DNA from 3 places in the Streptomyces sp. NBC_00683 genome. Region 1 is predicted to be linked to each of the others. Evidence: riboswitches for the same ligand, from Rfam matches in the RefSeq annotation. Region 1 holds a riboswitch; each other region holds the start of a gene.

The links. A riboswitch is a leader RNA that binds a small molecule or an ion and turns the genes downstream of it on or off. The one in region 1 is predicted to bind S-adenosylmethionine.
Region 2: it holds a riboswitch for S-adenosylmethionine, as region 1 does, so the genes downstream of both, thrC (threonine synthase) here and OG257_RS06575 (hypothetical protein) in region 1, are expected to answer to the same signal.
Region 3: it holds a riboswitch for S-adenosylmethionine, as region 1 does, so the genes downstream of both, OG257_RS27900 (aminotransferase class V-fold PLP-dependent enzyme) here and OG257_RS06575 (hypothetical protein) in region 1, are expected to answer to the same signal.

The regions. Positions count from the first base shown of each region.
Region 1 covers NZ_CP109013.1:1,483,168-1,485,427, reverse strand. Annotated here, with positions in the region: gene OG257_RS06580 (cytochrome P450 family protein) at 1-1,110, shown strand, start outside; SAM riboswitch class IV at 1,237-1,347, shown strand; gene OG257_RS06575 (hypothetical protein) at 1,397-1,807, shown strand; gene OG257_RS06570 (arabinan endo-1,5-alpha-L-arabinosidase) at 2,085-2,260, shown strand, end outside.
Region 2 covers NZ_CP109013.1:3,909,399-3,911,658, reverse strand. Annotated here, with positions in the region: gene OG257_RS17405 (glucosyl-3-phosphoglycerate synthase) at 1-695, opposite strand, end outside; SAM riboswitch class I at 849-976, shown strand; gene thrC (threonine synthase) at 995-2,260, shown strand, end outside.
Region 3 covers NZ_CP109013.1:6,252,357-6,254,616, forward strand. Annotated here, with positions in the region: gene trpD (anthranilate phosphoribosyltransferase) at 1-570, shown strand, start outside; SAM riboswitch class IV at 655-771, shown strand; gene OG257_RS27900 (aminotransferase class V-fold PLP-dependent enzyme) at 945-2,260, shown strand, end outside.

The DNA.
Region 1 (2,260 bases):
CCCGCGTGGACCGTCACACGGCACGCCGAAGCACGTCAACTGCTCGTCGACCCACGGCTGGTGAAGGACCTGGACGCCTGGGGGCTGTGGAGGAGCGGTGAGGTCACCCATGCCTGGCCGCTGATCGGAATGATCGATGCCGGACGCTCCATGTTCACGGTCGACGGCGGCGAGCACCGGCGGCTGCGGACCAAGACCTCCCAGGCACTCACGCCGCGCCGGCTCGAGGCGGTCCGCCCCGCCATCGAGAAGTTCACCGAGGAGCTCCTCGACTCGCTCGCCGAGCAGGGCAAGGAAGGTGTCGTCGACCTCAAGGCCGTCTTCGCCCAGCCGCTGCCGATGCGGGTCGTCGGGCTGCTGATGGGGGTGGACGAGGATCAGTTCCCGATGCTGACGAAGCAGTACAAGGCCTTCTTCTCCATGCTCACCCCGCAGGAGGAGCGCCTGGCGCTGCTGCAGGAACTGGACGTCTTCTACACCGACCTCGTACGCGAGAAGACGGCGCGGGCCACCGACGACCTCACCAGCGCCCTGATCCTGGCCGACGAGGGCGGCGAGCCCCTCACCGAGGAGGAGGTCGTCGGCAACCTCAAGGCCATGGTGGCCGCCGGGCACGAGACCACGATCGGCCTCATCCTCAACGCGGTACGCGCCCTGCTCGCCCACCCCGACCAGCTGCAGAAGGTGCTCGACGGGGAGATCCCGTGGGAGACGGTGGTCGAGGAGACGCTGCGCTGGGACACGCCCACCACACACCTGCTGATGCGTTTCGCCACCGAGGACATCCAGGTCGGTGACCAGGTGATCGCCGCGGGGGAGGGCGTCGTCATCTCCTACCGGGTCATCGGACGCGACGCCGAACAGCACGGCGAGGACGCCGATTCCTTCGACATCACCCGTCCGACACCGATCCGGCACATGACCTTCGGTCACGGCCCCCACATCTGCCCCGGTGCGGCACTGTCACGGGTGGAGGCCGGCATCGCACTCCCCGCCCTCTTCGCGCGCTTCCCCGCGCTCAAGCTCGCGATACCGGACGACGAGATCCGCAAGCTTCCGGTGATGACGCAGAACGACATGGAGGCCTTCCCCGTCCTGCTGCACGGCTGAGGCGGCTTCGACGAGGAGGACCTGCGCAGGGGAGCCGGAAGCGTACGGGCGGGGAGGCGTCGCGCCCGTACGCGGGGGTTGCGCGCGGCCCCCGGCGTCCTCCCGGCTCCTGTTACGCTTTTGACGGGTCATGAGTTCCAGTGGAAAGCCCCGGCTCGCTGGACGGCACCCCGCTCCGCTGCGGGTGCTCCGGGTGACGACCCGCCCCGCGCGGCACCGTGCGGGGAACAGCGGACCACCGGGGACGGGCCCCCGGGGTCCAGGACCCCGGAAGGCGACGACAGCCATGCTCCCTCACCTCATTCACCACGACGCCTGCTCGCGGTACGCGCCCGGCCACCACGTGCACTGGATCCACGCCAAGAAGTGCGTACAGGAACCCGGCCAGGCGGTGGAACTCCTGCTGACCGCGGGCGATGTCCGCGACGACGGCTGGCTGGTGCTGCGCGCGGCCTTCGAACACCCCGGCGGCCTCCCCGAGGTATGGATGCACGCCCCCGCCGACCTGCGGGAGTTGCTCACGGACCACCGCGGGCGCGTGTACTGGCTGCCCCGCTGGCACGCGCTGCGGTTCGTCGGCCTCGACGGTGAGGCGACCGGCCTCGTGAACGTCGGAACCGAGGGCGGTCCGCTGTGCGGGACCACCGCACCCGATCCGCAGCACACGGGCCGCGGGAACTTCACCTACGGGCTGTAGTCAACAGGCCCCAGGAACAGTCGCGTTCGGCCGGTACCGCCCGATGAGGGCGGGCCGGTCCGTTCGCGATACCGGACAGGGTCCGGGTTTTCGTTGAATACGTGCTCAATCCGTTGACGCAAGACGTGTTCGATTCTACGGTCCCGTCCTGATCGCCCGTCCGAAGTTACGGGCGCCGTTCGATCAGTCGAACAAGTGAATGTCATGCGCATGGCAACCTCCTGTCCCCTCGGTGACGACTGCCGGGTACCCCGACACGACCGAAGAAGGTCTCCTGATGAGCCGCATTCCGAGAAGAATTCCGCGAAGGACCCTCGCCGCCCTCCCCGCCGCACTCCTGCTGGCGCTCGTTCCGACCAGCGCGTCCGCGTACCCCAACCCCGGTGTCGTCAACGGCGACATCGTCGTCCACGACCCCTCCATGATCCGGAGCACGTCCGGCCAGTACCTGCT
Region 2 (2,260 bases), 2.4 Mb from region 1:
CCCACCGTGTGCAGGGCGTCGACGAGCAGGCCCAGCTCCACTCCGTAACCGACGGGGAAGGGGAGCCGTTCGAGCAGGGAGCGGCGTACGGCGTACTCGCCGCCCAGCGGCTGGACGAAGCCGGCCAGCTGCGGCCAGTGGAGATTGAGCAGCGGGCGTGCCACAAGTTCGGTGACCCGACCGCCCTGGCCTGCGGCTTCTCCCAGAGGGCGGTCGTACATGGCCTTGACGAACTGGACCTCGGGGTCGGTCAGCAGGGGGCCGACGATGCCGGAGACGAAGTCCGCGGAGAAGTCCTTGAGGTCGGCGTCGATGAAGCAGACGATCTCGCCGCTGGTCACCAGCAGTGACCGCCACAGCACCTCGCCCTTGCCGGGTACGGCCGGTATCCGGGGGAGTATCGCGTCCCGGTGCACCACCCTGGCACCGGCCCGGCGTGCCACCGCGGCGGTGGCGTCGGTGGAACCGGAGTCGATCACCACCAGTTCGTCGACGAGCCGGACCTTCTCCATCAGCTCGCGCCGGATCTCCTCGACGATCGCGCCGACCGTCTCCTCCTCGTTCAGGGCGGGCAGCACGACGCTCACCCGGGCGCGGTGCGGATCCCTCGCACGCGCGGCCGTGAGGCGGTCGAGCGGGCGGTCATCGGCCGACCAGGAACGCCTGGTCAGCCAGCGTTCCACCTCTTCCAGCACGGTCGATACTCCCTGTATGTGATCCATCTCGCGGTTCGGACGACTATCTCAATCGTCCGGGGCTTCGGTTACAGTCTTGAACAACGCGGATGACCCTCGCATGTCGGGGTCGGTCCGCGAATAAATGCCCGGATCGATGGTCCGGTGCCATAGCGCTCATCCAGAGGGACTGAGGGAACGGCCCGTTGAAGTCCCGGCAACCCTCCTGCCGACCGCGAGGTCACGGTAGGGAAGGTGCCAATTCCGTCTTGTGGCGAAATACGCCGCAAGGAAGATGAGGAGAAAGGGCCTCCGCCATCATGTCTGTTCAGACAGTTGCAGCGAACACCGATTCTTCTGCCGTGGACCTGGGTTCCGCCGCAGCACTTTCCTGCCGCGAATGCGGCGAGCGTTTCGAGCTCGGTCCCATCTTCGCCTGTGCGTCCTGTTTCGGGCCGCTCGAAGTGGCGTACGACCTGCCGAGCGGCTCCCCCGAAGAGCTCAAGAAGCGCATCGCCGAAGGCCCCGACAACATCTGGCGCTACGCGCCGCTGCTGCCCGTTCCGGCCGATGTCGCGAGCAAGCCCAACATCAACCCCGGCTTCACGAAGCTGGTCAAGGCCGACAACCTCGCCCGTGAGCTGGGCGTCACCGGCGGTCTGTACGTCAAGGACGACTCCGGCAACCCGACGCACTCCTTCAAGGACCGTGTCGTCGCGATCGCCGTCGAGGCCGCCCGCGCCTTCGGATTCACCACCCTCTCCTGCTCCTCCACCGGCAACCTCGCCGGTGCGGTGGGCGCCGCGGCGGCCCGCGCCGGCTTCCGCTCGTGCGTGTTCATCCCGCACGACCTGGAGCAGGGCAAGGTCGTCATGGCCGCGGTGTACGGCGGCGAACTGGTCGGCATCGAGGGCAACTACGACGACGTCAACCGCTTCTGCTCGGAGCTCATCGGCGACCCGCTCGGTGAGGGCTGGGGCTTCGTCAACGTCAACCTCCGCCCGTACTACGGCGAGGGCTCCAAGACCCTGGCGTACGAGATCTGCGAGCAGCTCGGCTGGCAGCTGCCCGACCAGATCGTCATCCCGATCGCGTCGGGGTCGCAGCTCACGAAGATCGACAAGGGCCTGCAGGAGCTGATCAAGCTCGGCCTCGTCGAGGACAAGCCGTACAAGATCTTCGGTGCCCAGGCCGAGGGCTGCTCCCCGGTCTCCACCGCCTTCAAGGCCGGGCACGACGTCGTACGGCCGCAGAAGCCGAACACGATCGCCAAGTCCCTCGCGATCGGCAACCCGGCCGACGGCCCGTACGTCCTGGACATCGCCCGGCGCACCGGCGGTGCCGTCGAGGACGTCAACGACGAGCAGGTCGTCGACGCGATCAAGCTGCTGGCCCGTACCGAGGGCATCTTCGCGGAGACCGCGGGCGGTGTGACGGTCGGTGTGACGAAGAAGCTGATCGACGCCGGCCTGCTGGACCCGACGCTGACCACCGTCATCCTGAACACCGGTGACGGCCTGAAGACGCTGGACGCCGTCGCCCCGACGACCGGCCTGTCGGCCACGATCCGGCCGAGCCTGGACGCG
Region 3 (2,260 bases), 4.8 Mb from region 1:
GCGGTGAAGTTCCACCCCGCGCTGCGGCACGCGGCGAGGGCCCGCAAGGAGCTCGGCACGCCGACCACCTTCAACATCCTCGGCCCGCTCACCAACCCCGCCCAGGTGCGCTCCCAGGCCGTCGGTGTCGCCGACCTCAAGATGGCGCCCATCGTCGCCGGAGTGCTCGCCGACCGGGGCAATTCGGCGCTGGTCTTCCGGGGCGACGACGGCCTCGACGAGCTGACCACCACGGCGACCTCCCGGGTCTGGGTCGTCCGGGACGGTGCCGTGCGCGAAGAGGCGTTCGACCCGCGGGACGTCGGCCTGGACCTGGTACCGGTCTCGGCGCTGCGCGGTGCCGACGCCTCGTACAACGCGGACGTCGCCCGGCGGATGCTGGACGGGGAGACAGGTCCCGTACGCGAGGCGGTGCTCCTCAACTCCGCCGCCGCGCTGGTCGCGCTCGACCCGGGCGAGGGCACGCTGAACGAGCAGATCGCGGCCGGCATCGCGAAGGCCGCGGAATCGATCGACTCAGGTGCCGCCAAGCGGGCGCTGGAGCGCTGGGTGGCTGCCAGCAACGCCTGAGGGCGGGCAGTGTGAGGCGGGGCGCAGTCCGGATCGCGGACTGCGCTCTTGCGCATGTGGCCACGTATGGCAAGATGCTGCGCAGGTCATGAGTGACAGCGAATAAGCCCCGGCTCGCTGTCCGGCAACCCTCCGTCCGTGGCGGGGTGCCCCGGGTGAAGACCAGGCCGCAGGCAGCGAGGTCTGTGGCAAGCGCGGGCCCCTAGGCATCTGTGAATGCCATCCCCCGGGGTCCTGGTCCCCAGGGAGCCTCTTGTGAGCAAGCGAATGCGATAGGGCTCAACGCCCTTCTCCGCGCACCCTTTTCTCTTTTCCCTGCGCTGCCGCGTATCTGCCGGCGCCGGGATTTCGCCTGCCTGTTACGGGAGTTCGCCATGTCTGTCTCCACCGCTGCCGCCGACCAGTCCATTTGTGCCCCGCTGCCGGTTCTGGGTGCGGATGTCACCGTTCCGCTGGTTACGGGAGGCGAAGTCACCTATGCCGCCCTCGACTACGCGGCGAGCGCCCCGGCCCTGCAGCGGGTATGGGACGACGTGGCCGCCTACGCCCCGTACTACGGCAGCGTGCACCGCGGCGCCGGCTACCTCTCGCAGCTCTCCACGGACCTCTTCGAGAGCAGCCGCGTCACCGTCGCGGAGTTCCTCGGCTGCCGCGCCGAGGACCAGGTGGTCTTCACCCGCTCGACGACGGACTCCCTCAACCTGCTGGCCGCCGTGCTTCCCGCCAACTGCCAGGTGTTCGTGTTCGAGACCGAGCACCACGCCTCGCTGCTGCCCTGGCGCGACGCCCGGGTGACGTACCTCGACGCCCCCAGGACCCCCGCCGAGGCAGTCGTGACGCTGGAGCGTGCGCTGGCCGACCGCGACCCCTACGGGCCCGCACTGGTCTGTGTCACCGGCGCGTCGAACGTCACCGGTGAACTGTGGCCGGTGAAGGAACTGGCCGCCGCCGCCCACGCGCACGGTGCCCGGATCGTCCTCGACGCCGCGCAGCTGGCCCCCCATCACCCGGTGGACATCGCGGAACTGGACGTCGACTGGGTCGCCTTCTCCGGGCACAAGCTGTACGCGCCGTTCGGCTCGGGCGTCCTCGCGGGCCGGGCCGACTGGCTGCGGGACGCGGAGCCGTATCTCGCGGGCGGCGGCGCCTCCCGCAAGGTCGCCCGGCGCGCCGACGGCGGAGTGGACGTGGAGTGGCACACCACGGCGGCCCGGCACGAGGCCGGATCGCCCAACGTGATCGGCGTCTACTCCATCGCCGCTGCCTGCAAGGCCCTGACCGAGGCCGGGTTCGACCAGCTCGTCGCGCGTGAGCAGCAGCTCGTCACCCGGGTCCGTGAAGGCCTGGCCGAGGTCCCCGCGGTCAAGGTGCTCTCCCTGTTCGGCGACGACGCCCCGAGGGTCGGCGTCATCTCCTTCGTGGTCGAGGGCTGGAACAGCTCGCACTTCGCCGCGGCGCTCTCCGCGGAGTACGGCATCGGGGTCCGCGACGGCCTGTTCTGCGCCCACCCGCTCGTACGGACCCTGCTGGGCAGTGAGCCGCAGGACCCGGGCGAGTGCGGTGCCCCGGAGGCCGAGCCGGGCGAGCGGTCCCTCAACGCCATCCGGGTCAGCTTCGGGGCCGGTACGCCGGACGAGCACATCGAGAGGTTCCTGGGCGCGGTCCGCGAGCTGGTGGGCGCGGGTGCCCG